2 regions of the Arthrobacter sp. 05L428 genome follow, and region 1 is predicted to be linked to the other one. Evidence: predicted binding sites of a transcription regulator. Region 1 holds the regulator's gene; the other holds the start of a gene.

Region 1 (14,759 bases):
CCTTGAGGTCCAGCGGCTCATGCGGACCATGCCCAAGGTGGTCATCGCCGTCGTGAACGGCTGGGCGGCCGGTGGCGGCCACTCGCTGCATGTCGTCTCCGACCTCACCATCGCCTCCCGGCAGCACGGCAAGTTCAAGCAGACCGACGCGACGGTAGGCAGCTTCGACGCCGGCTACGGCTCGGCCCTGCTGGCCCGCCAGATCGGCCAAAAGTCCGCGCGCGAGATCTTCTTCCTGGCCCGCGAATATTCCGCCGAGGACATGGTCCGGATGGGTGCCGTGAACGAGGCCGTGGACCACGAGCGGCTCGAGGAGGTGGCGCTGGAGTACGCCGCGGACATCGCCCGGCAGTCCCCGCAGGCCATCCGGATGCTCAAGTTTGCCTTCAACCTCGCCGACGACGGCTTGGCCGGCCAGCAGGTGTTCGCCGGCGAAGCGACGCGACTGGCTTACATGACGGACGAGGCGGTGGAGGGCAAGGAGGCCTTCCTGGAGAAGCGTGATCCGGACTGGTCCAAGTTCCCGTACTACTTCTAAGGCTGCCGCGATGACTTCCGGAGCGGTGAACATCGAACCCGCCCTCGCTGCCCTCGCGGCTGCCCTCCGCGGGGAGGGTCCCGCCGTCGAGCTGTCCGCCGGCCCGGACGGCTCCCCCGTCGTCGGGCTGGTGGAAACCCCCGGCTTCGAGGACGCCGCCGTCGTGGTGCGGACCTCCGGCTCCACCGGCGTGCCCAAGGCCACGGTGCTGACGGTGGATGCCCTGGCGGCTTCCTCCATGGCAACGGCGATGGCGCTTAAGGGCGAAGGCCAGTGGCTGCTGGCGCTCCCGGTGCAGTTCGTGGCCGGCGTCCAGGTCCTGGTCCGGTCGCTCTTCGCCGGCACCCGGCCCTGGGCGATGGACCTCTCCGGCGGGTTCACCCCGGAGGCCTTCACCACCGCAGCCCTAGAGCTCACGGACAAGATCCGTTTCACCTCCCTGGTTCCCACGCAGCTGCAGCGGCTTCTGGAGCGGCCCTCGGCACAGACGCTGGCCATGCTCCGGCGCTTCAACGCGGTTCTGCTGGGCGGCGCCCCCGCCTCGGCGGAGTTGCTCGCCGCGGCCCGGGAGGCCGGCGTCCGGGTGGTGACCACCTACGGTTCCGCCGAGACCTGCGGCGGCTGCGTGTACGACGGCGTGCCGCTGGACGGCGTCGAGCTGAAACTCGCCGCGGACGGCCGGATCCTGCTCGGCGGCGCCACCATTGCGGCCGGCTACCTCGACGAGCCGGAGCTCACGGCCTCGGCATTTGTCGAGGACGACGGGATCCGCTGGTACCGCACCAACGACCTCGGCGCGCTGTCCGCGGACGGCACGCTGACCGTGCTGGGCCGGGCCGACGACGTCGTCATCACCGGCGGCGTCAAGGTGTCCGCCGCGCATGTGCAGGCGGAACTGGAGAAGCTCGACGGCGTGCGGGCGGCGTTCGTGGCGGGTGTCCCGTCCGCCGAGTGGGGCCAGGCGCTGGCGGCCTATGTGGTGCTGGCGGACGATTCGCCGGAGGCAGCCGAGGCCTTCACGGCGCGTTTCACCGCCGGCGGCGCGGGGGCGTTGGCGGGGGCCTTGGTTCCTAAAACAGTGCTCACCGCCGCGGAACTGCTGATGCTTCCGAACGGAAAACCGGACCGAATGGGCATGACCGTTCGGCTGGACACCCGTCATCAGGGAAAATAGAAAAGCTTCAAGCAACCCTTTCCACTAGATCAACACCCAAACCAACGAGGTACTGAACGTGGCCACAGCGGCACAATGGATCCAAGGCGCCCGTCTGCGCACCCTGCCGGCCGCAATCGCGCCGGTCCTGATCGGGACTGCAGCCGCCTATGAGATGAACGCGTTCCGGCCCGTCAACGCCCTGCTGGCCGCCATGGTGGCCCTGCTGCTCCAGGTCGGCGTGAACTTCGCCAACGACTACTCCGACGGCATCCGCGGCACCGATGAGGACCGGGTGGGCCCGCTCCGGCTGGTGGGTTCCGGGGTGGCGAAGCCGGAGCACGTCAAGCGGGCAGCGTTCGCGGCGTTCGGCCTGGCGATGCTGTTCGGACTGATCCTGGTCATTATCACGCAGGCCTGGTGGCTGATCCTCGTGGGTGTGGGCTGCGTACTTGCCGCGTGGGGCTACACCGGCGGCAAGAACCCCTACGGCTACCTGGGCCTGGGCGACCTGTTCGTGTTTGTGTTCTTCGGGCTGGTGGCCACGCTGGGCACCACCTACACGCAGGCCGGCCAGCTCAGCCTCGCGGCCATCATCGGTGCGATCGGCACGGGACTCATCGCCTGCGCCCTGCTCATGGCCAACAACGTCCGGGACATTCCCACCGACCGCGTGGCCGGGAAGAAGACGCTGGCTGTCCGGCTGGGCGACAAGCACGCCCGGGAAAGCTACGTGCTGATGCTCGCCGTGGCGATCCTGCTGGTGATTGTGCTTGCGCCCGGTCGGCCTTGGATGCTGATTGTGCTGCTGCTCATCCCGGCCATCCTGATGCCGTCCTGGCTGATGATCGCGGGCCGGCGCCGCAAGAGCCTGATCCCGGTGCTGAAGCAGACCGGGCTGATCAACCTTGGCTACGCCGTGCTGTTCTCGCTCGGCCTGGTGCTGAGCCGCGGCTTCTAGGGCGCGTTCCGGGCGTCCGGCTGGTTCCGCTGGTTCCAAGGGGTTCCAGCGGGTTCCGGCTGGTTCCAGGGGGTGCTGACGGGCTCTAGGAGTCCTTGGGCCGGCTGTCGGTGCGCACGGTGACGTCCGGGTGTTCGTCCACCAGGCGGTCTTCGGCGTGGGCGTCGTCGATCTCCCCGGCACTGCGCAGCGGCTTGGCTTTGCCGGAGAAACGCTGGTGGATCGAGGCGGTGGCCGCGTCGCGCTGTTTCTGGAAGAACAGGAAGCTGATGGCGAAGGCCATCATCCCGGCGCAGAGCGCGGCCAGCAGCCAGCCAAGCTGCAAATAGACAAACAGGGCGAACAACGGCACAAACAGTGCCAGACGGATCAGGGAGTATTTCAGGAAAGCCACGCTCCCAGTTTAGCCGTCCCGGCCGGGGCGGGGACCCGGCGCTCCGTCTGCTGCTGAGTGCGGGCACCAGCGCGGCTGCCCGGCGCCGGGCCTCGGGGTTGCGGGCGGCTGCCGTGCGGGTGCCGGGCACCTACCGGGCGCCGGAAGCTCGCGCGGAGGCTAAACTGAAGCTATGCTCCGTGTCGTGGTACCAATCGTTGTACTGGTCGTCTTTGTCTACGGACTGATCGACCTCATCAGGACTGACGCACGCCTGACCAAGGGCATTTCCAAGCCGGCCTGGATCGTGGTGCAGATCGTTCTCCCGGTGGTCGGCGCAATCCTCTGGTTCCTCATCGGCCGGCCCCGCGGCGAGGCCGCGGCGGCTCCGGCCACGTACCGCCACCCCACCGCCCCGGACGACGATCCCGACTTCCTCCGCAACCTGGAGCTGCGCCGCCGCAACCAGGCGGAGGCTGACCGGCTCAAGAAGCTGAAGGACGAGCTGGACGCCAAGGAGCGCGAGCTGGGCAGCGGCACCGGAGACGCCCGCGGCACGGAATCCGGCGAAGCCCACGGCAGCGGCGACCCCACGCAGGGCACCGACGAGGTCAAGTAGCCGCTCTGCCCCCTGGCGCGTAGACGCTCCCTCTCAGCCGGCGCGTTCCCCTTCCCATTTGCCAGAAATGGCCTGAATCCGGACCCTCGTAGCGGCCATAGCCGGCAAATCGACGCCGCGCACCCGGACCTGCAAACCAGCCTCCACTGGCCCGCTCTTCCCCCACACCCTGCCCGGGCTGTGGACAACGTCAAATCCCGCTCCAGGCGGGCGCAGAATGCTCTTATGCGCCAGCCCAGCGAGCTTCCCCCACAGCTTCACGACAAACCATTCACGCTCGCGGACGCCCGCGCGGCGGGATTGAGCCGGCGTCGAACCCGGTGCCGGGATCTTGTCAGCCCCTGTCACGGAGTGCGCACCGCCGCCACGACGCCGAGCACCCTCCTTGACCGTATGCATGCCCTGGTTGCTGTGACGTGCGCGGTGGTGAGCCATGCAACCGCTGCCCTGCTGTGGGGCTTTCCCCTGCCGGCGTCCGTGGCAAACGTCGACGTCGTTCATCTCACCAGCCGGCCGGGCAATCGGGCTGTGCGTCGAAAGAACGTCGTGGGCCATCAACAGTCGTTTGAACCCGAGGAGATCGTGGCGGGCTCCAGGGTCCACTGCACGTCACCGCTGCGGACGTGGTTCGACCTGGCCAGCATGCTTAGCCTCGACGATCTTGTGATTGCCGGAGACTTCCTGCTCCGCCGAAGGAACCCTTTGTCCACCCTCGACGAGCTAGACGCCTACCTTCAAGGACGAAAAGGAAAGCCGGGCTACCAGAAGGCCGCGCGGGCTCGGATCCTGATGCGCTCAGGCACGGACTCCCCCAAGGAGACCGAACTCCGGTTGCTTCTTCTCCGCCATGGCCTCCCCGAACCCGCAGTCAACGTGCCCATGTTCGACGAAACCGGCCGCTGGATCCAGGACCCTGATTTGTCCTATGAAGTGGAACGGGTCGCAATCCAATACGACGGCGGGCATCACGCCACTCCGGCGCAACGGCGCAGCGATATTTTCCGGGACGAAAACGCGCGGGATGCCGGGTGGCGGGTAGTCGTGCTGACCCAGTGGGACTTGACCCCGTTGGGCCCGGGCATGGAGCCAACAGCGGTCACCAGGGTACGGGCGGCGCTCGTGGAGCGGGGCTGGATGCCCGATCGTGGCCCGGCCCGGAGGCGACGTTCCGCACGCACCACGGCGTCCATCTGACAGGAATGGCCGCTAAGCGGGGTGGCTTAGCGGCCATTTGTGGCGAATCGACGATTCAGGCCCGAGGGTTAGCGGCCACTGTGGCGAATCGCGGCGGTTCGGGGTGCGGGCCTGGTTGGTGCGGCGCCGTTTGGCCGATCTGACACAGATGGCCGCTAAGCGGGGTGGCTTAGCGGCCATCTGTGGCGAATGGACGAGGAATCTAAGCGCCCAACCCTGGCGAAGCGAACTCCCGGCGCCTTACAGCCCCGAGTAGGAGTGCAGTCCGTTGAAGAACTGGTTCACGATGGTGAAGTTGAAGACCACGCACAGGTAGCCGACGATCGAGAGCCAGGCCGCGCGGGTTCCGGTCCAGCCGCGGGTGGCGCGGGCGTGGAGGTAGCCGGCGTAGACCACCCAGATCACGAAGGTCCAGACTTCCTTGGTGTCCCAGCCCCAGAAGCGGCCCCAGGCCTTCTCGGCCCAGATGGCGCCGAACATCAGCGTGAACGTCCAGCCGACGAAGGCGACCGCGTTGATCCGGTAGGACAGGTTTTCCAGGCTCAGGGCGTTGGGGACCAGGCGCATGAAGCCCAGCTTGTCTGCCCCGCCCGCGGCAATGGTCTTCTGCCGGTGCGACTGGACCAGCTGCAGCGCGGACATCGCGAAGGTCAGGGTGAACAGGGCTGAGGACATCACCGCGATGGAGACGTGGATAATCAGCCAGTAGCTCTGCAGCGCCGGCACGAGGTGGCCCACGGGCGTCCAGAACGCGACCGAGGCCGCGACCAGCATGATGATGGCCAGGCCGATCACAAAGGTACCCAGGAACCGCAGGTCGCGGCGGATCAGCACCAGCAGGAAGACCGCCACCGCCACGAACGCGCCGGTGGTCAGGAACTCGTACATGTTGCCCCACGGCACCCGGCCCGCGCCGATCGCGCGGGTGATGACGCCGGCGGCGTGGATGGCGGCGCCCAGCACGGCGAGGGCGACGGCGACCCGGGCCGGAACCCGGCGTTCGGCGCCGTAGCGCATGCCGCCGTCGGCGGTCACGCCGGCTCCGCTTGCCCGGCTACCCGAGACCGACGACGTCGGGCGCTCGGCCCGTCCGACAGGGCCGCTGACGTCGGAAGCGGCGCGGTCAACGGCGGCGGAGGAGCCACCGACGCCGGCGCCGACCGGGACACGGACCGTCTCGGCTCCGGACAGCTCTGCCGCCTTCAGGTCCACCGCGCGCAGGGTCTTGCTGCTCTTGGCCAGGTCCCAGGCGAAGGCGATGAAGGCCACCGTGTAGGTGCCGGCCGCGAGCAGCATAAAGAGCTCGCTGTACTGGCCCATGGTTTCGTTGATGGGGAACATTACTGATCCTTCTTTGACTCAGGAGAGCCTACTGTGGACTGGATGAAGTCTGCTGCGGGTTGGTCCGTGGAGGCCTGCGCGCCGGCGTCGGCGCGTGCGCCGGTGTCCGCCCGGTCATTATCCGCTGTCGCGCTGGGAACAGGCTGGGAATCCTCCCCCGAATCGTCCGCGGCCCCATCATCGAGCGGCCAGGCTGCCGACAGCAGGGCCCGGATGGCGGCGGCTTCCCCGGCCAGGCGGTGGTCCTCGCCGCGGGCCAGGAGACCGTACTCCACCATGGTGCGGCCGTCCTCGTGGGTGCCGGTGCGGACCCAAACGCGGCGGCGGTTGACGTACAGCGACGTGACCAGGCCGGCGACGGCGAGCAGGGCGAAGAACAAGGCGTAGCCCTGGCCCGGGTTGTGGTGGATGTCCACGCCGATGTAACGCTTCACGCCGTCGAAGCTGATGGTGCCCTTGCCGTTGGGCAGGGTGTGAGTGGTCCCGGGGGTCAGCACGATGCCCTTGGTGGGCAGGTTGCGGGCGTTTAGCGGCGTCAGTTTCTTCACATCGAGCTCGAACACGTTCTGCGGCGAGCCGCTGTTCAGTCCGAGGTCGCCGTAGTACGAGTTCAGCGTCAGCTGCGGGTTGAACAGTTCAGGATCGCCGCTGAAGGAAACTCCTTCCTTCGTGATGAACGCGGTAGGCAGGAAGAAGCCCGCGAAGGCCAGCTGCTCCGGCTTGGCATCGGGGACCTTGATGACCACGGAGGAGTAGTAGTTGTCGCCTTGCAGCTTGGCCACCACCGGTCCCTGCATGGCGATGTTGCCGGCGCCGTCGCGCACCGTGACCACCGGGGCGTAGCCGTTGCCGGTCAGGTAGACGCTGGTGCCGCCCAGGCTGAGCGGGTCATTGACCTTCAGCACCTCCTGCTTGGCAGGCGCGCCCGGGTTCTCCTTGGTGGTGACGTCAGCCTTGAAGTCGATGGGCTGGCCGAACTTGCCCTTCGATTCGCGGTCGAAGGTGATGTGGAACTTGTCCAGCTGGATGGAGTACGGCTCCAGCTGGCTGCTCTGGAAATTGGTGCCCGGGGTGAACTGGTCGTAGCCCACCAGGGTGTTCACGAAGGTGTCCCCCTCGACCAGGATCCGTTGGCCGCTGTAGCCGAACAAGCCGCCGGCCGCGACGGACACCAGGACACCGATCAGGGCGGTGTGGAAGACAAGGTTGCCGACCTCCCGGAAGAAGCCGCGTTCCGCGCCGAGCGAGGGCCGTTCGCCGTCGCGGTCCCGCACATCGACGCGGTAGCCGCGCTTCCTCAGCAGGGCGGCGGCGTCGTCAATGGCCCGCGACGCCGGGATCCCGGCGTCGGCGGGGACCACCAGGGTGCCGTACTCGGGCAGCCGGGACAGCCGTGCCGGGGTGCGCGGGGGCTGGGAACGCATGGCTTTGTAGTGCACGATGGCGCGGGGCACGACGCAGCCGATCAGCGAGATGAACAGCAGGATGTAGATCGCGGAGAACCACGCCGAGGAGTAGACATCGTAGAGCTGCAGGGAGTCCAGGATCTTGCCGTAGTCCGGGTGGTCCTTGATGTACTGGGTGACCACCGCAGGGTTAGCGGGCCGCTGCGGGAAGAGCGATCCGGGCACCGCGGCGACGGCGAGCAGCAGCAGCAGGAACAGCGCGGTGCGCATGCTGGTCAGCTGCGTCCACGCCCAGCGGAGCATGCCCACCGGCCCCAGCGAGGGCAGCACAGCGCCTGCCTTCGCGGCTTCGACGGGACTGGTTCCGTGATCGGGCGTGCCAGGGGACGGGGATTTCTTCTCTACGTTCACTCGCTCGCTCATCAGATCGGCAATTTCACATCGGTTTGGAACCAGTACTGCAGCCCGGACACCCAGGCACCCCACACCCCGCTGGCCATCAGCACGCCCAGCACAATCAGGATTCCGCCGCCGGTGCGCTGGATGGCGAGCCGGTGTTTGCGGAAGAAGGAGAGCACCCCGACGCCGCGGCGGACGGCCAGGGCGATCAGCAGGAAGGGAATGCCCAGCCCAAGGCTATACACGAAGGCCAGCAGGGCGCCCTTCGCCGCGGACGATCCCCCGGAAAGACTCAGCAGCTGCACCGCCGAATAGGTCGGGCCGATGCACGGGGCCCAGCCGAGGCCGAAGGTGATGCCCAGCAGCGGCGCACCCCAAAGCCCGGCTGGCGGCTTGGCGTGGATCTTCGCGTCGCGCTGCAGCCAGGAGAAGCCGCCCATGAACACGACGCCCATCACGATCACCAGCACGCCGAGCAGTTGCGTAATCCAGGCGTTCTGCGAGCCGGTGATCAGCGTTCCCAGCTGGCCGAAGGCCCCGCCGAGGAGCACGAAGATCACCGAGAAGCCGAGGACGAACAATCCGATCCCGGCCAGCATCCGGCCCCGCTTCTGCTTCTGCAGGTCGACGCCGGTCAGGCCCGTCACGTACCCGAGGTATCCGGGCACCAACGGCAGCACGCAGGGCGAGAGGAAGGATACGAGTCCGGCCAGCAGCGCCACCGGGATGGCGAGCAGCAGCGAACCGTTCAGGATGGCTTCGGCGAAGGGGCTGTTCACGGCGCCGGCCTTACTCGGCCACGGCGGCGGCGATGAGGGACTTGAGGGTGCCCTTCTGGATTTCGCCAAGCACCCGGGAGGCGACTCGGCCCTGCTTGTCGAGCACCAGCGTGGTGGGGACCGCGCCGGGCGGAACCAGCCCGGAGACGGCCAGCAGAACCGCGCCGTCCTTGTCGTTGAAGCTCGGGTACGTCAGGTTGAAGGTCTTGTCGAACGCTTCAGCCGTTGGTTTTTCGTCCCTCAGGTTGACGCCGAAGAACTGGACGCCCTGGCTCTTGAACTCCTGGTGCAGGGCCTCCAGCGACGGCGCCTCCACCCGGCACGGCGCGCAGGCGGCGAACCAGAAGTTGAGCACCGTCACCTTGCCCTGAAACTGCGACGCCGTGACTTCGGTGCCGTCGAACAGGGTGCCCTTGATCTCCACCGGTTTTTTCCGGTCGGCAGCGGCGAATTCGGTCACCGAGCCGTCGCCGGCGACGTAGTTCTTGTTATCCCCCGCCTTGGCCTGCTTGGCGAGGTCGTCCTCCTGGGCGCAGCCGGTCAGGCCCAGCATGGCGGCCAGGGCCGCACCGCCGGCGGTGAGGACGCCGCGGCGGGACAGACGGGAGTCGTCGTCGAACATGTTCAGGCTCCCGGGGTGCTGGAGGCACCGGGCAGGAGGACGGCGGCGGGCTCGCTGTAGTCGACGCGAAGCAGCGTCCCGTCGTCGTTGAATACGAGGGAGGTCACGGAGGTGAGCGTGCATTCGCGCTTGCGCGGGTCGTGCCACAACGGCCTGCCCTCGGCGCTGAGCCGGGTGGCCCAGATGGGCAGCTGGTGGCTCACCAGGATGGCCTCGGCGCCGTCGCCGCCGAGCTCGACGGCCCGCAGGCGTGCGTCCTGCACCGCGGCGGTCACGCGCGCGGCCTGCTCTTTGTACGGCTCGCCCCAGGACGGCCGGAGCGGGTTGCGGAGCATCGGCCAGTGCTTCGGTTTGAAGATCTCGCCCTTGGACACCTGCATCCCCTGGAAGTAGTTGGCGGCCTCGATGATCCGCTCCTCGGTGGCGATTTCAAGGCCGAGGGCCTCGGAGATCGGCTGCGCCGTTTCCTGCGCACGGGTCAGCGGGGACGCCGCGAGGTGCACGATCTTCGCCCCCTGCGCGGCGCGGTCACTGAAGTGCTCGGCAAGCATCCGGGCCATCTGCTGACCCAGTTCGGAGAGGTGGAACTCGGGCAGCCTGCCGTACAGGACGCCTTCGGGATTGTGGACCTCGCCGTGGCGGAGCAAGTGAACAGTGGCTTGGGGCATGTGTACCAGTTTCTCAAAGGGCAGGGGCAATGACGAAATCTTCTACAAGAGGTAGAACTGAAACTTTTTGGGAAATGTTCCCCGGGGGTGGAATAAAAGATGCAAATGCATGTTTATACTGGGTGAAGCAGTTAGTTGAGACTTCAACCAATGAAGTGAAGACCGACGATCAGATGAACTTCCGCACGACCCACCCGACTCAAGGAGAATCACCATGGCACTTCCCGCCAACCTCACCACCGGCACCTGGACCCTCGACTCCTCGCACAGCGAAATCGGCTTCACCGTCCGCCACGCGGGCATCAGCAAAGTCCGCGGCCAGTTCAAGGAAGCCGACGCAACCTTGGACCTCGCCGAGAACGTCGCCGACTCCAAGGTGAACGCCACCATCAAGACCGCGAGCTTCGACTCCGGCGACGTCAACCGCGACGGCCACGTCCGCGGCGAAGACTTCTTCGACGTCGAGAAGTTCCCGGAGATCTCCTTCGTCTCCAACGCCATCGTCCCCAAGGGCGACGCCTACGAGCTCCAGGGCGACCTCACGATCAAGGGTGTCACCCGTCCCGTAGCGCTGGAAACCGAGCTCAACGGCGTGGCCGTTGACCCGTTCGGCAACACCCGCGCCGGCCTGACCGCCGAGACCACAATTAGCCGCAAAGACTTCGGCCTGACCTGGAACGCCGTCCTCGAGGCTGGCGGCGTGCTGGTCAGCGACAAGGTTGCCATCAACCTCGAACTGGCCTTCATCGCCCCCGCAGCGTAGTCCGCGCCGCCCCGAGCGGCGGACAGGGCCCGTCCACGCGACGCCCTCTTCAACACCCCGCGCCATCCCCGGATGGCGCGGGGTGTTTGGTTTAACCGGGGCCGCTTCGGGGGCTGACTTGGGCGCGTTCCACGAGCGCGCCGGGCGGCCTCCGCTCCCGCCCCGGAGTCAGCTAGGAACCACCGGTTTCGCGGTCTAAAGTGAAATCCATGAGCAATACCGGCGACGTCCCCGAGCCCGATCAGCCAGGCGCCATTCCGCCGGAACCGGGCAGCGTTCCGCCGGTCGGACCGGGTCAGCCCGGGCGGTTCGGCGGGTTCCGGATCGAGTGGCCGGCCGACCGGCCGCGGAACTTCCGGGACGCGCTCCCCCTGGGCGGTTATTCCGGGATCCTCAACCTCCCGGCCATGCCCACGGAGCTGAAGATCTCCTACTGGGTCTGGGTGATTGGCGGGTTGCTCGGCCTGCTCGCAGGCGTGATCGGGCTCTTCGGCACCCTGGTCCTCTTTGTGGTCTCGCCCCCGGCCGGCATCCTGCTGCTATTGCTGGTGCTGGTGGCGGTAGCCCTGGCCGCGGCACAGGTCACGCTGGCGATGAAGATGAAGGAGGGCTGGGAATGGGCCAGGTTCGCCCTCACCATCGCCGCTGGCGTCAGCCTGGTGCTCGCCCTGGCCAGCATCGGCGTCGCGGGGGGCGGAAGCTGGCCCGGCTTCGTCATAAGCCTGGTGGCGACCGTGCTGATGTGGCTGCCGAAGTCGCAGGCCTGGTTCGACGCGTTCAAGGGCCGTTCCTGACCTTCCTCGGCACCAGGCTGCTCCTCGGTGGCTTTGCCTCCGGAAACGCGGATACCCGCGTGCCGGCGGCTCCAAAAATGCCCCTCAGAATACCTCCGCGGAATGACCCAAACCGCCGCAAGCGCGGGGTACGGTGTAGTTAAACCATGCTGGGGGCAGGGTGAAGACACTGGTCCCGGTAGCCCATCCCGTCATCGAAATGCAAAGGACCGCCATGAGTAACCCGCCAGTCGAGCCTTCCAGCCCGGACGGACCCGAGTCGGGCAAGCAGGCTCCGCAGTACGGCCAGAATGCTCCCCAGTTCGGACAGCAGCCGCCGGCTCCGCAGTATGGGCAGAATGCCCCGCAGGCGCCCCAGTACGGCCAGCAGGCTCCGCAGTATGGCCAGAACGCCCCGCAGGCGCCCCAGTACGGGCAGCAGGCTCCGCAGTATGGCCAGAACGCCCCACAGTACGGGCAAAACGGGCCCCAGTACGGGCAGCAGGCTCCCGGCTATGGCCAGCAGCCGCCGGCCTACGGGCAGGCCCCGGGCCAGTTCGGCCAGAGCCCCTACGGCCAATCCCCTTACGCGCAGTATCCGTCGGAACTCCCCACCGGTGGAGCCGGGACCAGGCCGCCGCAGCTCGACCTCGCCTTCTGGCTCATCATCGGTGCGGGCATCCTGTCCCTCATCAGCAGCCTGGTTGTGTCCTTTACCGGGGCGGACTACTTTGAGACCGCGATGCAGCAGGCCGGCGCCCAGCAGGGCAGGAGACTCTCAGCGGACGAACTCAATGCGGTGCGGGCAATCGTCCCCATCAGCGGCATCATTGGCGGCCTCATCTCCTTCGGGCTCTACGCACTGGTCGCATTCCCGGTCCGCAAGGGCAAGAATTGGGCCCGCATCCTGGGAACGGTCTTTGCCGCCCTGTCGCTGTTTGGCCTGTTCGGCGGCGTATTCGCCTTCGGCGCCCTCTCCGGCGTGCTGCAGATCATCGTGATCCTGATGGGCGTGGCCGGCATCGTGATCCTGTACCTGCCGACGGTTTCCCCCTACTTCCAGAAGCAGCAGCCGTTCTCCAACCCGTACGCGCAGAACCCCTACGGCCGCTAACGAAGCACCGCTGCAGAGGGCGCGGGAGCCGGATGGGCCGACTGAAGTCAGTCGGCGTCTTCCGGGTCCTGCGCCCTTTGTGCGTGGTAGGCGAGAATCTGCAGTTCGGTGGCCATATCCACCTTGCGGAGATTGACTCCCGGCGGGACCTGCAGCATGACCGGGGCGAAGCTCAGGATGCTGCGCACGCCTGCGGCCACTACCCGGTCGCACACGCTTTGCGCCACGGCCGCGGGCAGCGCCAGGACCACCATGTTGGTCCCGGTGCGGCGCAGCACGGCTTCCAGATCTGCGGCGTCGCTCACCCGCAGCCAGCCAACCTCGCTGCCCACCACCATCTGGTCGGCGTCGAAGATCGCCACGATGTCAAAGCCCCGGGACTCGAAGCCGCCGTACCGGGCGAGGGCCTTGCCGAGGTTGCCGGCGCCGACGATCGCAACTTTCCAGTCATGGGTCAAACCCAGGGCCGCGGCAATGTGCCGGTTCAGGTACTGCACCTCATAGCCCACGCCCCGCGTTCCATAGGACCCCACATAGGAGAGGTCCTTGCGGAGGGTGGAGGAACTGACGCCCGAAGCCTCGGCGAGCGATTCAGAGGAGACCCGGTCCACCCCCTCGGCCAGCAAAGTGGTCAGGGCGCGCAAATAGATCGTCAGCCGCGCCACGGCCGCGGGCGGGATCTGCTTGGCAGCAGGTCCGGCCGCCCCGGGCAGGGCGTCGGGTGAAGAATCCAGCGAAGTCACTATCTGCTCCATTGCGTCGCGTTGTGACTCCACTCTAGAGCCCCCGCAGTTCGGGCCACAAAGCCGGGGACCGCGTCGCCGCAGCCGCTTGCCCGGGGTGCACTCAGGCTGACTGGCCGAGGGCGCGGCGCAGGGTTCGGGCCAGCCGAACCTCGTCGATCCGCCAGAAATCCCGCTGGACCCCGTCCACCAGCAGTACCGGGATCTCCTCGGCGTAGCGCTCGCGCAGGACATCGTCGTCGTCGATGGACCGCTCGGACCAGCCGAGTCCCAGCGCAGCGGTGACCCGGCCGACGGCGTCGCGCGCGTCCGCGCACAGGTGGCAGTCAGCTTTGGTGATGAGTACGACATCGGGAAGGGGCGCGGGTATGGCCATGGTTCCACGGTAGCCCGGCGCCCGGCCCGGCGTCGACGCGACCTGGTGTTCCAGCCGGGCGGCCGGTGCGGCGGGGCCCTTTCTGCGCGTGGGATCCCCCGCCATTGACTAGACTCGTGGCATGCCCGAGGAGAAGATCGTCGCTGTGGCCACGCGGCCTGTTGCGTCACCGCAGCACGGCGAAGCCGCCTTCTTCGACGTTGACAACACCCTTATGAGGGGCGCCAGTCTCTTCCACGTGGCCCGCAAAATGCATCAGCGCGGGGCGTTCACCATTCCCCAGGCGGCGGGCTTTGCCTGGAAGCAGCTGATGTTCGTGTTCCGCGGCGAGAACATGGACGACGTCCACGCCGTCCGCGACACCGCCCTGAGCCTCGCCTCGGGTTTCACCGTGCAGGACATCGAAGCCCTCGGCGAGGAAGTCTACGACGAGATGATCGAGTCCCGGATCTGGCCCGGCACCAAGGCCCTGGCCGAACAGCACCTGCGGGTGGGCCGCCGGGTCTGGTTGGTCACGGCCACGCCGATCGAGGTGGCCACCGTCATTTCCACCCGGCTGGGCCTCACCGGCGCCCTCGGCACCGTGGGCGAGATCCACGACGGCTCCTACACCGGACGGCTGGTGGGCGAGATCCTGCACGGCCCGGCCAAGGCCGTCGCAGTCCGCGGCATTGCCGAGGCGGAGGGCCTGGACCTGAACCGCTGCTGGGCCTACAGCGACTCCCACAATGACATTCCGCTGCTCAGCATGGTCGGGCACCCGGTGGCCATCAACCCCGACGCCCGGCTGCGCCGCCACGCCCGCGAACACAACTGGCCGGTCTACGACTTCCGGTCCGGCCGTCGCGCCGCGACCCTGGGCCTGAAGGCCGCAACCGTCGGCGGGGCCATCTACGGTCTCTGGCGGGGCTTCTCCCGCTTCCGCGGCCCCACGGCC
Region 2 (14,759 bases), 870 kb from region 1:
CCGGGTCGGGGACCTCGCCGACGTCCAGACGCTGGGGGACTTCGCCGCGCGGGTCTTCGGCATCCTTCCCTCCGTGGCCGGCGGCGTCCGTGTTTCCGGCGACCGGGACGGCCTGGTGCGACGTGTGGCCCTGTGCGGCGGCGCGGGCGACTCGCTGTTCAACGAGGTCCGCGCGAGCAACGCCGACGTCTACCTGACCGCGGACCTGCGCCACCATCCGGCGTCGGAGGCCCGCGAGGCTGCCGTCAATGACCGGCCGTACCTGATCGACGTCTCGCACTTTGCGAGCGAGTGGCTGTGGCTGCCGGCGGCCGCCGAGGCCTTGGGGAATGTGCTGACCGACCAGGGCCACGACATTGAAATCCGGGTCAGCAGCACCAACAGCGACCCCTGGGACTTCATTCTGACTCCGGGCGGCGACTAGAGTCTAGGGAGCGCCGGTACGGTGCCCGGCTCCGGCCGGTAAGTGAACAAGCGGAGGAAATAGTGGCCAAGGCAGCACCGGCGGAACAGTTGAAGTTGCTCGAATTGCAGGGACTCGATGCCAGGCTCAAGTCCCTCTCCAACCGCCGCCGCAGCCTTGAAAGCGACTCCCGGATCACCGACCTGGAGGCTGCACTCAGTGTGGCCAACGGAGAACTCGGGGCCGCGAAGGTGGCGGTGCACGACGCCGAACTGGAACTCAAGCGCGCCGAGGCCGACGTCGAGCAGGTCGCCTCCCGGATCGAACGAGACGAGGCCAGGCTCAACAGCGGCACCGGGCTGTCCAAGGACCTCGTGGCCCTGCAGCGCGACATCGCGTCCCTGAACAAGCGCCGCTCGGATCTTGAGGACGTTGAACTCGAGGTCCTGGAGCGGCTGGATTCGCTGCGCCTGCGCCAGGCCAGCCAGCAGCAGATCGTTGACGATATCCAGGGTTCCTTTGGCACCATCCGCGCCGAACTGGACGAACAGCTCGCCGAAGTGGCCGCGGAGATGACCGTGGTGCGCGGCCAGCGTGCCGAGTTCGCCGAGGGACTGGACGCGGGAATGCTCGCCGTCTACGAGAAGACGCTCGCCAAGCGCGGCGTCGGCGCGGCCCGGCTCTTCCACGGCACCTCCGAAGGATCCGGCATGCAGCTGAGCCCCGGTGACCTCGCCGAGATCAAGGCCGCAGCCGAGGACGACATCGTCTTCTGCCCGGATTCCGGGTGCATCCTGGTCCGCTCCGCCGAGTGGGCCTAGCCCCCAAGTGACTCGCAGTTGTTGTCGTTTAGAGGCGTCTAAACGACAACAACTGCCAGCTAGTTGGGCAGGATGAGGTTGAGGGTGTGCGGCTTCCGGGCCGTGCCCTGGACCAGCTCCGCGGACCATTTCTCGGCGGCGGCCTTGTGCAGCTGCGCCGGGGTCTGCGGGGTCTTGCCGCGGCGGGCCAGCAGGTGCCGGGCAAGCTCCCCGCGGGTGTGCTTGGCGAAGTGGCTCACCACCTTTCGGACGCCGTTGACCTCCGTGAAGACGTTCACCGCCACGGTCCGCTCGGGCGGGGGAGCCCAGGCCGCGGCGTAGGTGCTGGAGCGGCAGTCGACCAGCAGCTCGCCGTCCGTTGCGGCGGCCAGGGCCTCAGTTAGCTGCGGCTTCCAGAACGAGGCCAGCCGTCCGACGTCGGGCAGGGACGTGCCCATCGATAGCCGGTACGCCGGCACCCGGTCCGCAAACCGGATCGCGCCCCAGAGCGCGGAGATCACCAGCACGTTTGCGTCCGCCTTCTTCCGCTGCGCCGGAGTCAGCGAGCGGTAGTCCAGGGCGTCGTAGAGGACGCCGGAATACACCTGGTGGGCGGGCGCGGCAGGCTCGGCGTGCAAGCGGGTGTTGCGTTCGACGTCGGCCTTCAGCGAGGCGCCGACGCCCAGCAGCGCCAGGGCGTCCTCGTGCGCGCTGACGGTGCCGAGCGCCTCGAGCACCTTTGCGCGGTAGGCGTTGAGGCCGGGGAAGCTGAGCGAAGCCGCGTCGACGGCGTCACCGCCGGTCGCGGGGGTCTTGCCTTCGGAGGGCGGCAGCAGAATTAGCACCGTACGATCCTACCGGCGGCCAGGCGGCTGCAGCCGCGCGCGGCCCGGCGTCGGGCTAGCGCCGGTGTCCGGTGTTGTCGAGGCCCACGAAATTCGACTGGCCGACTGTCTTGGCCCGCTGGATGTCCCGCCGTGCCCGCTCGGATTCCGGGTCGCTGCCCAGCCGCGCGTGCTTCCGGCGGGTCAGGAGGTCACGCACGACGGTCGCGACGACCAGCAGTCCGGCGCCGACGGCAAGGAGCAACAGTTCCATGCGGTCAGGCTACCTTCGTTGGCGCCGCCGGGACAGGGGGAGGCGCCGTGGCCGCCACGGGGGTGGGGCCGGCGGCCTGGGCCGGCGCCGCTACCGCTGCCTGGGCGGCCTTGGTCTCCCGGGCCAGGAACGCGGACAGCTCGCCGATGGTGCTCATCAGCGGCGCCGGGAAGACCACGGTGGAGTTCTTGTCCACCGCAATCTCGACGAGGGACTGCAGGTTCCGCAGCTGCAGGGCCAGCGGATGCGCCATCATCATGTCAGAAGCCTCACCGAGCGCCGCCGCCGCGATCGACTCGCCCTCGGCGGCAATGATCTTGGCCCGCTTCTCCCGCTCGGCCTCCGCCTGCCGGGCCATGGCGCGCTTCATGCTTTCGGGAAGCTGGATGTCCTTCAGCTCCACGAGCGTGACTTCGACGCCCCACTCCAGGGTGAGTGCGTCCAGGATTTCGCGGATGTCGCTGTTGATGTGTTCCGTTTCGGACAGGGTCTGGTCCAGGCTGTGCCGGCCGACCACCTTGCGGAGCGTCGTCTGGGCGATCTGGTTGATCGCGGCAGCCACATTTTCGATCGCCACCACCGACTTCACGGCGTCGATCACCCGGTAGTAGGCCACCGCGGAGATATCCACGCTGACGTTGTCCTGGGTGATGATGCCCTGCGACTGGATCGGCATGGTCACGATCCGCAGGCTGACCAGCTGCAGCCGGTCGATCACCGGGATGATAAAGCGCAGCCCGGGCATCCGGACTCCGATCACCCGGCCCAGCCGGAACAGCACGCCCTGCTCATACTGGCGCACAATCCGGATCGAGGCCCGGGCCAGGATGAGCACGAGCGCGGCGATGATCAGCCAAATGACGACGGCGGTGAAATCCATCCGAATCGCTTCCTTGCCTGGCGGGGTTGCTGCTTTCATTCTCCCACCGGCAGGCCCAAAAGGCGCCGGTGCGGTGAGCCTGCGGGGCAGCCCGTAGAATGAGAACCGGATGGGTTGACCAGGCGGCCGCGCGTCACGCAAGTGGCTCGAGGAACGTCCGGGCTCCGCAGGGCAGGGTGGTGGGTAACGCCCACTCGGGGTAACCCGCAGGCCAGTGCCACAGAGAATAGACCGCCTGCCCCAGGGCCGTGTCCGCACGGTCGGGGGAGCAGGTAAGGGTGAAACGGTGGTGTAAGAGACCACCAGCTTCCCGGGTGACCGGGAAGGCTAGGTAAACCCCACCCGGAGCAAGGCCAGACAGGACACGTTTGAGGGCTGCCCGCCCGAGTGTCCGGGTAGGCCGCTGGAGGGCGTCGGCAACGGCGTCCGTAGATGGATGGCCGCTACTCCCGCGCCGGCAACAGCGCGGGAACACAGAACCCGGCGTATCGGTCAACCCATCCAACCAAACGAAAAGGACCGGCACCGTGTGGTGCCGGTCCTTGCCGTTTGGATCGAGGTGTAGGTGTCGGATCAGGCCTTGGCCTTCCGCTTCACCCAGCCCCACGCCGCCGTGGCGACGAACAGGACCAGGCCGATGACGGCCAGCCAAAGCAGGCCCTTCACGACGAAGCCCAGGATCGAAAGAATGAGCCAGATGACAAGTAGTGCAACTATGAGTCCCATCTGGACATCCTACGTCAAGGGCTGGGTGACGCGGCGGACCCCGCTCGTGTGAGTGATTTCACGCCGCCTCCGGCCCCCTGGACCGGCGCCCCGCTCTAGAATGGACAGCGAACGTAGATGTTCTGCCACCGGGTCTGCGTTCGCCGCCGGTGGCTTTTTCTTTGCGCTCCATGCAGGCGCCCGGGGTGGACCGAATCCCCGCCGCGTCCAGGTTCCGGAGATCCGCCGGCAGCCGACTTCCGCATACGAGGACGTATGTGGTGGATTTTAGGAAGGTAGTTCTGTGAGCCAGACGTCAGATTCTTGTCTTGATACGTGGATGGGCCGGGAGGCGCTCGCCGAGGCCATGATTCCGGTGATCGGCCGGCTGTACCGCGAAAACAACGTGGTGACGTCCATCCACGGCCGGAGCCTGATCAACAAGTCCACCATGAACATCCTCAAGGCGCACCGTTTTGCCCGCCGGATGAGCAAGGAAGAGCTGCGCCTCGAAGAGACCGCGCCCCTGCTCGACGCCCTCACCAAGCTGGACCTCGGCGCGGCAGCCATCGACATTGCCCGCCTGACCGAAAAGTACCGCGTAGAAGGCAACGGCATCAGCCTGGACGACTTCCTGCGCGAGGAGCTGGCCGAAGTGGTCGGCAAGCGCGGCGGCGACGACCGCACCAGCACCGACGTCGTCCTCTACGGCTTTGGCCGCATCGGCCGGCTCCTGGCCCGCCTCCTGGTCGAGAAGGCCGGCGGCGGGCACGGCCTGCGGCTGCGCGCGATCGTGGTGCGCCGAGGGTCGGACAACGACCTCACCAAGCGCGCCAGCCTGTTGCGCCGCGACTCGGTGCACGGGTCCTTCGAAGGCACCATCAAGGTGGACCTCGAGAACGACACCATCACTGCCAACGGCGTCCAGATCCAGGTCATCTACTCGGACAACCCGGCCACGGTGGACTACACCGCCTACGGCATCCACGACGCACTGGTGGTCGACAACACCGGCCGCTGGCGCGACGCCGAGGGCCTCTCCCAGCACCTGCAGAGCAAGGGCGTTTCCCGCGTTCTGCTCACCGCCCCGGGCAAGGGCGAGCTGAAAAACATCGTGCACGGCATCAACCACGCCACCATCACGGATTCGGACAAGATTGTTTCGGCGGCGTCCTGCACCACCAACGCCATCACGCCGGTACTAAAGGCGATCAACGACCGCTACGGCGTCGTGCACGGCCACGTAGAGACGGTCCACTCCTTCACCAACGACCAGAACCTGATCGACAACTTCCACAAGGGTGACCGCCGCGGCCGCTCCGCCGCGCTGAACATGGTCATCACTGAGACCGGTGCCGCCAAAGCTGTCGCCAAGGCCCTGCCCGAGCTCCTGGGCAAACTGACCGGCAGCTCCATCCGCGTCCCCACCCCGGATGTCTCCCTGGCCATCCTGAACCTGAGCCTGGAAAACGGCACCACCAAGGATGAGGTCAACGACTACCTGCGCGAGATGTCGCTGCACTCGGAGCTGCGCAAGCAGGTCGACTACATCGATTCGCCCGAGGTTGTCTCCACCGACTTCGTCGGCTCCCGCCGCGCCGGCATCGTCGATGGCCTCGCCACCATCAGCAACGAGAAGAACCTTGTCCTCTACGTCTGGTACGACAACGAATTCGGTTACAGCTGCCAGGTGGTCCGTGTGATGGAGGAAATGGCCGGCGTGAACCCGCCGTCGTTCCCGGCCAAGGACGCGGCCGCGACCCTCGAAGCTGCCGGGCTGCCGGTCGAGGTCGGGTAGCCCCACTTTGGACCTTCCCGGCCGGTTCGCTGGAATCGGCCGGGAAAGGGAACCACAATGGAGCCATGGAACAGAACTCGGCTGTGGAGCACGAAACCACCCTGGAACATGCCCTCGACGTAGCCCGGCGGAACGCCAAGGAAGCCAAGCGCCTCCTCGACGACGCCCGAGCCAAACGCGAGGCCGGCGAGATCGACGACGCGCGGGTCAGCCAGTTGGAAGCGCTGCTGAATCTCGCCGAGGAGGACCTCCGCCGGGTCACCAAGGAACAGTGACCGCTCGGCACTGACCAGCCGGCGGCCGTCCGGCCGCCAGCCCCGGGGCATAGCCTGTCCTGTCCTGCACACTGTGGACAACCGGGCCGCTGTCGGTGCCCCGGCCTAGGCTGATGAGGTGCAGCAGCCCCATCCCTCCCCGGAACTTCCGTGACCGTCACCTGGCGCGACTTCAGGCGCGCCCGGCGCCGGTCGCGCCAGGCCTGGGCATTGCTGGGCGCCACGATGCTGGCGTTGCTGGCTGGCCTCGGCTGGTTCTTCACCGCCGGCCAATTTGCGATCGCAGAGCCGAGGGTGGCGGGGCCCACCGAGGCTCCCGTGCTGGCGGCGGGTTGGATGAAACCGGTCGCGCCGGTTCGGGCCGTGCCGTCCGGTCTCGCCGTGGACCTCCTGTCGGTGCTGCCGGTCAAGGGCCGCGCAGCCAGCGGCAACTACAACCGCAGTGCCTTTGGCCAGGCGTGGCTCGACGTCGACCGTAACGGCTGTGACACCCGCAACGACATCCTCCGCCGAGACCTGGCCGGCGCCATGTTCACCGAAGGCTCCCGCTGCCGGGTCGGATCCGGGACCTTCCAAGAGCCCTACACCGGGCGGACCATCGCCTTCCAGCGCGGTGCGGCGTCCAGCAAAGTCGTGCAGATCGACCACGTCGTGGCGCTGGGGGACGCCTGGCAAAAGGGGGCCCAGCAGCTGAGTCCGCTGCAACGCCAGCACCTCGCCAACGATCCGCTGAACCTCATTGCCGTGGACGGGCAGGCCAACCAGGACAAGAGCGCGTCCGACGCCGCCACCTGGCTGCCGCCGAACAAGGCGTTCCGCTGCCACTACGTCGCCCGGCAGATCTCGGTGAAGGCCGCCTACGGGCTGTGGGTAACGCCGGCCGAAAAGGACGCGATGAAACGGGTTCTCGGTGCCTGCCCGGGGCAGCAGACCATCGTGCCGCGCTGATGTCCGGGCTGATTCGCGCTGCTGTCTGCGCTGTTGGGAACGGAACGATTCCCGGCTCATTGACACCCGACACTGTCAGGTCTAGGACTGGAATCGTCAGCTACGGCCCACCACTCGAGGAGTAGAAATGGCCTACGGAGTTGTGCACTTTTTTCCGGGAGGAACCAAGGAACAGTACGAGGCGTCCATTGCCGCGGTTCATCCCGGCGAAGGCCGCTTGCCGGAGGGGCAGGTCTTTCATGCCGGCGGCGCATCGGCCGGTGGGTGGACAATCATGGCGGTCCACGATTCCCAGGAGAGCTGGGAGAAATTCCGTGACGGCATCCTGATGCCCAAAATGCAGGCCGGCATCGAGGGCGGCTTCACATCCCCGCCGGACGAGACCGTAATTGAGCTTTACAAGGTGATGCCATAGGACACAGGCCGTCCGGCAGTCAGAACAGCAATGAGACGAGGCACCAGCCGGCCACGAGCAGCCCCACGACCAGCATCGGGACGTTCCACTCGGACACGACCGTGCGCTCGGCCGAACTATGGCCGGGGCCGCTGGTTGCGCCCGGCTGCCTGGCATCCTGCCAGGCCCGGACAATCGCATCCCGTCCGCCCGACGTCGGAGGCTGGCCCATGCGCTCATTGGACGGCAGCATCCCGAAGGGGCGTTCCTTCCAGTCCCGGGCCTGTTCGAACCCGGTGCCAAAGGCGCTGGGCGGCGTCGGGGCACCCCAGCTGACATACTTCCTACCGGCAGCCCTCACCGTGACGGAGTAGCGGACCTCGACGTCGTCCACGGCGGCGAACGGGATCCGGTGCCGTCGGAGCCCGTTGACCACGTCAAACTTGTCGGCTCCCACGATCAGCCTCGGCTGCCACTGCGTCAGATAGACCAGCAGGGCCGCGGCAGCCAGCCACGGCGCGGCCGCCACGGCAGCCCCGCCCCTTCCCGCGAGCATCAGCCAGCCAATGCCGGCAGCGCTGCCGCCCCAGACCAGGAGCGATACCACCCGGCCGGATGGCTCCTTGAAGGTGCGCGGCCTCGGTCTTGAGCTTGTTTCGGTTTCCCCCATGCGCCACATCATGCCAGCGGAGTGCCGGTTTCCCGGCTAGGCCCGGGCGGCTTGTTCCGCGAGTTCTGCTTCGAGCCGCTCGACGTCGGCCCGGTGGCAGAGCTCGGTGGCGCGTGTGGTGACAGTCGCGCTGCCGGCAGCGACCGCCGAACGGAACGCATCAGCCAGCGTGCGCCCCTGCGCCAGCCGGAGCACGAAGGCTGCCAGGAAACTGTCGCCGGCACCGACCGTGCTCTGCACCCGTACCGGCGGCACGGCCAGACGGAGCGTGCCGCCCTGGGACGCCAGGACTGCTCCCTGGCCGCCCAGGGTCAGCGCGACATGTTCGGCGGATCCGTCGGCCACCAGCGCCATGGCGGCGTCGAGCTCGCTTTGCTCGGTCTCCAGGGTCGTGCCGAAATGCAGCCCGAGCTCCCGCCGGCTCGGTTTGACCAGGAAGACCCCCTCGGACAAGGCGGCGGCCAGGGCCGGTCCTGAGGCGTCGACGACGCAGCGCGCATTCTGCTCGCGCGCGAGCCTGGCCACCTCGGCGTAGAAGTTATCCGGTACACCGGGGGGCAGGCTGCCGCTGGCCACCACGTACCCGCCGGGCTGGATGGAATCCGCCACGAGCGCCAGGCACAGCCGCCACTCGGGTTCACTCAGCTCGGGTCCCTGCAGGACAAAGCGGAACTGCTTGCCGGTGGAGGTCTCATCGACAGTGAAGTCCTGCCGGGTGCCGCCCTGGATCGGAACCACCAGTGTGGCGAGCCGCTCCGCTTCGATCAGTCTCCGGTAGGCCTCGCCCGTGGGGCCGCCCGCCGTGTAGATGGCCAGGGGACGTCCGCCGAGCCGTTGGACCACCCGGGCCACGTTCACGCCGCCGCCGCCCGGATCCAGGCGGCTGGGTCCGCAACGGAGCTTATGACCGCTGGTGACCACCCCGGTGGTGGTGCTGATGTCCAATGCTGGATTCACGGTGACCGTGAGGATGGGCTGTGCCGGCGCGGTGGCTTCCATGGGGCCAAGCATAAGAGCACGGCGTTCACACTGTCCCCGGGCCTAGATCCCCTTGTGGGCAGTGGGGCGCTCCGCAAGAATGGGCGCGGCAGGACAGGAGGCTGGAATTCAGCCGCCATTACTGGGACGGGAACCATGGCACATCGCAAGGCAGGCGCCGTCAAAGGCAGTGCCGTCAAGGGCAGTGCCGGCAAGGGTAGCGCCGGGCGGGAGCCCACGCGCCATAAGGGCGGCCCGGGGGAGGAACCAGGGCAGCCCGGGCGGCTGCCGCTGGGCGTCTATGCTGCCGAACTTTCCCGGCTTCAGGCGGAGCTGGTTGCGTTGCAGGAATGGGTCCGCAGCACGGGAGCGCGGGTGCTGGTGATCTTCGAAGGGCGCGACGCCGCCGGCAAGGGCAGCGCCATCAAGCGGGTCACCGAGTACCTGAATCCCCGCGTTGCCCGGATCGTGGCGCTGCCGGCGCCGACCGAGCGGGAGCGCGGTGAATGGTACTTCCAGCGCTACGTACAGCACCTGCCGGCGGCCGGGGAAATCGTGCTGATGGACCGCTCCTGGTACAACCGCGCCGGCGTCGAACGGGTGATGGGATTCTGCACGCCCGCGGAACACAAACGCTTTATGTCCCAGTGCCCGGTCTTTGAATGGCTGCTGATCCAGGACGGGATCCTGCTGTTCAAATACTGGTTCTCGATCAGCCACGCGGAGCAGGAACGGCGGTTCAGGTCCCGGCTGGAGGATCCGCTGCGTCAATGGAAGCTCTCGCCGATGGATCGGGAGGCGATCCTGCGGTGGGAGGACTACTCGCGGGCCAAGGACGACATGTTCATGCAGACGGATACCGCGGAATCGCCGTGGTTTGTGGTGGAGGCAGAGGACAAACGCCGGGCCCGGATCAACATGATCGCCCACCTGCTCTCCAGCATCGACTACACCGAAGTCAGGACGGAGCCGGTTACCCTCCCGCAGAGGCCGCGCGCCGTCAATTACACCCGGCCGCCGCGGGACTTGTTCCGCTACGTCCCCGACCATGCCGCCCAGCTGCTGAAACCGAACGAGGACTAGCCCGCCGGGGCGTAACTCCACGGCGGAAATTCCACACTTTTGGGGGCGGCCGCCGGCGCGTCCCGCGAAATTCGCGGCGATTTCCTGCGTGTTGGCGTCAAAGGTGGGGAGACTCCGCGCCTGCTGGCGCAGTCCGAACGGGGACTAGCCCGCCGGGGCTAGTGGCCGAAGGGATCCGGGTCTACACCCGGCATCCAGGTCAAACCGGGGACGCCCCAGCCGCTCTTCTTGGCCTGCTTCATCGCCTTACGGGCGTAGCGGTCGATCAGCCGATTGACGTACAGCTTGCCGTCCAGGTGGTCGTACTCGTGCTGGATCACGCGCGCGAACCAGCCCGTCGCCTCGAACTCGACGGGTTTGCCGTCGCCGTCGAAGCCCTGCACCCGGGCCCATTCGGCGCGTTTGAGCGGGTACTGCCCGCCCGGGAAGGACAGGCAGCCTTCCTCTTCCTCGTCCGGGTCCGGCAGCGCCCCGGAGACTTTGGAGAGGGTCAGCACCGGGTTGACGACGACGCCGGAGGGCGGGGCGCCGTCGTCGTTGGCGTACTTGTACACGAAAAGCCGCTTGCCCACACCGACCTGGGGCGCGGCCAGGCCGACGCCGTTGGCGGCGTCATTGGTCTCGAACATGTCCGCGATCAGGGTGCGGAGTTCGTCGTCGAAGACCTCAACTTCGGCGGCCCGGCGGTGCAGCACGGGTTCGCCCCAGATCGTGATGGGTAGGACTGTCATGTCGAAAGAGTTCCTTTAGTGCTGTTGGCTGCTGGTGCTGCGGCGGTCAGCCGGCGATGGTGCGGCCGACGACGTCGCGCATGATTTCGTTCGTGCCGCCGAAGATCGTGAGCAACCGTGCCGCGAGGAAGGCCTGCGCCACCGGGTACTCCAGGATGTAGCCGTAGCCGCCATGCAGCTGCAGGCACCGGTCGGTGACGGACTTGGCCCGTTCGGAGGCCCAGAGCTTGGCCCGCGCCGCCGAGGCGGCGTCGAGTTCACCCGCGTTGAAAGCCCGGATGGCCTGGTCCACGTAGGTTTCAGTGACCTCGACCTCGGTGAGTAGGTCGGCCAGTTCGAAGCGGCTGTTCTGGAAATCGATGATCCGCTCGCCGAACGCGTTGCGGTCCTTTGTGTACGTCACGGTCGCCTCGTAGACGGCGCGGACGACGGCGGAACTGGCGACGGCGATGGCCAGCCGGCCCTGGGGGAGCTGCTCGGCGGCGTACTGCAGCCCCTTGCCTTCTTCGCCGACCAGGTCCGCGTGCGGTACCCGGACGTTGTCGAAGAACAGCTCAGCGGTGTCCGAGGCCTTCAGCCCCATTTTGTCCAGCTGGTTGCCGGTGTTGTAGCCCTCGGACTTGCGCACCATGAACAGCGAGAAGGAGTCGCGGCCGCCCCGCCCGGTGCTGCCGTCGGTGCGGGCCAGGACCAGGGACGCGTCGCCGGAGATGCCGTTGCCGATGAAGGTCTTCTGGCCGGTGATGAGCCAGTCGTCGCCGTCGCGCACGGCCTTGGTGCGGATGCCGCGGAGGTCCGATCCGGCGCCGGGCTCGGTCCAGGCGACCGAGGTGACCGTCTCGCCGGAGACCATGCCGGGCAGCCAGCGCGCTTTGAGATCGTCGGAGCCGTAGGCCAGCAGGTGGGGGAGGACCATGTCATCGTGCAGGTGGAAGGCCAGCCCCACGGCAAGGTGGTTGCTCTTGGCGAACTCCTCGTCCAGCACGGCACGGAAGCGGTAGTCGTCCATGCCCAGGCCGCCGAATTCTTCGGGAACGGCGAGCCCCAGCAGGCCCTGCTCGCCGGCCGCGGTCCAGAGCGAACGGGGCATCATGTGGTCCTGGTCCCACTGGCCGTAGTGCGGGGCCACCGCCCGAGCGTTGAACTCCGCAGCCATCTCACGGAACATCTCGTGGTCTTCTTCAAAGAGCTGGCGCTTCATCGCGGTTCCTTCCACGCACGGACGAGACTGGACAGACAACAAAGGCCGCACCGGATATCCGGTGCGGCCTTTGGAAAAGGTCGGACAATTCTGCCGTCCTTTGTGAGGGTGAGCGACGGGGGTTGAACCCGCGACCTCCTGGACCACAACCAGGCGCTCTGCCAACTGAGCTACGCCCACCATGTGCCCCGCCATGCCTTCCGGCGAACCGGCTGGCTGAAAAGGCAACGACAAATAGCTTACCTGCTGTTTGGGGGTGGTTTTGCCACTTTCCTCGAATTCGACGAAATTTTCCCTAAACGTGGTGGAGATTACTCCGCGGGTGCTGCTGCAGGCGCGTCGGCGGGGGCGTCCGCAGGGGCCATGATCGACTTCGCGATCCGCTGCGCCGTGGCGCTGTCCGGACCCGGTGCGGGCACAAAGACCGCCTCCCGGTAGTAGCGGAGCTCGTCGATGGAATCCTTGATGTCGCCCAGGGCACGGTGGCCGCCGAGCTTGGCGGGGGACTGGAAGTACGCCCGGGCGTACCAGCGCCGGGAGAGTTCCTTGATGGTGCTGACATCGATCACGCGGTAGTGCAGGTGCTCCACCAGTTCCGGCATGTCGCGGACCAGGAACACCCGGTCGGTGCCCACCGAGTTGCCGCCCAGCGGGGCCTTCTTCGGGTCCGGCACCCACTTCTTGATGTACTCGAGCACGGCGGCCTGGGCTTCGGCCATGGTCTTGCCGTGGGGGAGTTCCGCCAGCAGCCCGGACCGGGTGTGCATGTCGCGCACGAAGTCGTTCATTTGGGCCAGCGCGGCGTCGTCCGGCTTGATCACGACGTCCACGCCGTCGCCGAGGATGTTGAGTTCCGAGTCCGTCACCAGGGCCGCAACCTCGATGAGGGCGTCGTTCTTGGAGTCCAGGCCGGTCATTTCGCAGTCGATCCACACGATGCGTTCATTAGATATAGGCACCCGCCCAGCCTACCGTTCCGCCGCCGCTGAGCGGTCCGGTGCTAGGATTTCGGGTACGCGGCCGTCGAAGATTTTCGTCATCGCGGCGTGCCCCATGGCCGGCTTGTCGGTCCGTTGCGGGCCAAAACGAGCCCCACAAGAGATTGGACGATCCTGAGATGACGGCGCCTGTACCTGCGGCGGGGGAAACGGCTGCCGGTACCTCCCGCCAGTCTCCGAAGGCCGTTGTTGCCGATGTGGATAATGCCAGGTCGCCGATCCTTGCCGGATTCCTTGGCTCCGTGTTCATGGCGGTCGGCTCGCTGGGCGTCGGCTGGCTCGCTCCGGTGTCCGAACTGCGGCGCCTGCCCTTATTCATCTGGATGCGGACCGAGGCGGTGGGTGTCGGGCTGAGCATTGTGCTCCTGGCGGTCGGCGGAATGCTCCTGGTCCGCGCCTGGCTCCGGCTGGGGCAGCGCGTGCGGAGCTGGGGCCCCGGGGCCCGCAAGGCGACGCTGCTGGCGGTGGCTGCGTGGGGGCTGCCGATGATGTTCTCCGTCCCCTTGTTCAGCCGCGATGTCTACGCCTATATCGGCCAGGGCCGGCTGATGGTCGAAGGGTTCAACCCCTACGAGAACGGCATCTCGGCGCTGTCGAACTACTTCCAGCTGGGCGCGGACAAGATGTGGACCGAGGCTCCCGTGCCGTACGGACAGCTCTTCCTCTGGATCGAACAGTTCGTGGTCTGGTCCACGAACGTCCACCCCGAGGCCAGCATCATGCTGTTCCGGCTCGCGGCCCTGCTCGGAATCGTGCTCTGCGTGATCTACGTGCCGAAACTGGCCGAGCTGCACGGCGTCAACCCGCACCGTGCCCTCTGGCTCACCGCCGCCAACCCGCTGTTCCTGACCAACTTCATCGCCAGTGTGCACAACGATGCCCTGATGATCGGCCTGGCCCTCGCCGGCCTCTACTACTGCGCCACCAAACGCGTGCCGCTGGGCCTGGTCCTGGTCACGCTTTCCATCTCGGTCAAACCCATCACAATCGTGTTCCTGCCGTTCATTGGCCTGCTGTGGGCCGGCAAGAACGCCAGCTGGCCGCGCAAGTTCGTCTTCTGGGCGCTCACCGCCGGCCTCAGCCTGGCGCTGCTGTACGCAATGAGCCTGGTAAACGGCTTCGGTTTCGGCTGGATCAACGGGCTCTCCGCCCCGGGCAGCATCTGGATCTGGTACGCACCGGTCGGCCTGCTGGGGCTCATTGTCGCCTCGATCTTCAACGCCTTCAGCCTGGACGGCTGGGGGATGGCCAAGTGGGTGTACGACGCCGGGAAGCTGCTGGCGCTCGGCATCGTCGGCTGGCAGATCTTCCGCGGCGACTTCGACCGGCTGATGCGCCGGCTCACCCTGGCCTTCGCCGCCGTCGTCTTCCTGGCACCGATGATCCAGTCCTGGTACGTCGTCTGGCTCATCCCGCTCTTTGCGGTGACCGGCATCCGGGACGATTGGCAGGTCAAGGCGGTGTACTTCATGGTGTCCTTCTTCATGGTCTACGCCATTTCGGACCAGCTGGAAGTCTTCCCCTACCTGCAGACCGACGACCTGGGCCTCGCGCTCGCCCTGGCCCGCAACGCCGCTGCCATCATCGCCCTGCTGTTCGCGTTATACCTGATCTTCCTCGACCCGAAAACCAAACAGCTGTTCAGCAAGCCATCGGAACCGGTGACCACCCGGCCCGTCATCTGAGCCTCCGGAGCCACCTGCTCCCGCGTCGGAAGGAAGCCCCATGTCCATGATCAAGAGCCCCGAAGAGATCGCCCTGATGCGCGAGGCCGGACGGGTGGTGGCTAACGCGCTG

What was found. Region 1 encodes Rex, which represses fermentation and respiration genes when NADH is low (regulators of the CRP and FNR family bind a similar motif). Its sites were predicted from a motif close to CTTGTGAANNNNTTCACAAG; they were not measured.
Region 2: the regulator Rex is predicted to act here: its motif matches at 3,953-3,972, upstream of AC1DH3_RS04590 (glyceraldehyde-3-phosphate dehydrogenase).

What each region holds. Positions count from the first base shown of each region.
Region 1 covers NZ_JBFTNW010000001.1:102,678-117,436, reverse strand. The annotation lists gene AC1DH3_RS00595 (1,4-dihydroxy-2-naphthoyl-CoA synthase) at 1-538, shown strand, start outside; gene AC1DH3_RS00590 (AMP-binding protein) at 549-1,712, shown strand; gene AC1DH3_RS00585 (1,4-dihydroxy-2-naphthoate polyprenyltransferase) at 1,771-2,652, shown strand; gene AC1DH3_RS00580 (DUF4229 domain-containing protein) at 2,738-3,046, opposite strand; gene AC1DH3_RS00575 (PLD nuclease N-terminal domain-containing protein) at 3,219-3,644, shown strand; gene AC1DH3_RS00570 (hypothetical protein) at 3,870-4,838, shown strand; gene ccsB (c-type cytochrome biogenesis protein CcsB) at 5,079-6,179, opposite strand; gene resB (cytochrome c biogenesis protein ResB) at 6,179-8,008, opposite strand; gene AC1DH3_RS00555 (cytochrome c biogenesis CcdA family protein) at 8,008-8,763, opposite strand; gene AC1DH3_RS00550 (TlpA family protein disulfide reductase) at 8,774-9,385, opposite strand; gene AC1DH3_RS00545 (histidine phosphatase family protein) at 9,388-10,053, opposite strand; gene AC1DH3_RS00540 (YceI family protein) at 10,268-10,816, shown strand; gene AC1DH3_RS00535 (hypothetical protein) at 11,026-11,610, shown strand; gene AC1DH3_RS00530 (GtrA domain-containing protein) at 11,825-12,703, shown strand; gene AC1DH3_RS00525 (redox-sensing transcriptional repressor Rex) at 12,751-13,446, opposite strand; gene AC1DH3_RS00520 (glutaredoxin family protein) at 13,550-13,822, opposite strand; gene AC1DH3_RS00515 (HAD family hydrolase) at 13,944-14,759, shown strand, end outside.
Region 2 covers NZ_JBFTNW010000001.1:976,672-991,430, forward strand. The annotation lists gene AC1DH3_RS04555 (Nif3-like dinuclear metal center hexameric protein) at 1-424, shown strand, start outside; gene AC1DH3_RS04560 (zinc ribbon domain-containing protein) at 487-1,224, shown strand; gene AC1DH3_RS04565 (YaaA family protein) at 1,284-2,048, opposite strand; gene AC1DH3_RS04570 (hypothetical protein) at 2,104-2,301, opposite strand; gene AC1DH3_RS04575 (slipin family protein) at 2,306-3,181, opposite strand; RNA gene rnpB (RNase P RNA component class A) at 3,292-3,685, shown strand; gene AC1DH3_RS04585 (hypothetical protein) at 3,755-3,907, opposite strand; gene AC1DH3_RS04590 (glyceraldehyde-3-phosphate dehydrogenase) at 4,191-5,684, shown strand; gene AC1DH3_RS04595 (hypothetical protein) at 5,750-5,959, shown strand; gene AC1DH3_RS04600 (HNH endonuclease family protein) at 6,110-6,907, shown strand; gene AC1DH3_RS04605 (hypothetical protein) at 7,035-7,322, shown strand; gene AC1DH3_RS04610 (hypothetical protein) at 7,342-7,908, opposite strand; gene AC1DH3_RS04615 (1-phosphofructokinase family hexose kinase) at 8,008-8,970, opposite strand; gene ppk2 (polyphosphate kinase 2) at 9,235-10,032, shown strand; gene def (peptide deformylase) at 10,191-10,763, opposite strand; gene AC1DH3_RS04630 (acyl-CoA dehydrogenase family protein) at 10,810-11,964, opposite strand; tRNA gene AC1DH3_RS04635 (tRNA-His) at 12,072-12,144, opposite strand; gene orn (oligoribonuclease) at 12,276-12,923, opposite strand; gene mptB (polyprenol phosphomannose-dependent alpha 1,6 mannosyltransferase MptB) at 13,082-14,647, shown strand; gene map (type I methionyl aminopeptidase) at 14,688-14,759, shown strand, end outside.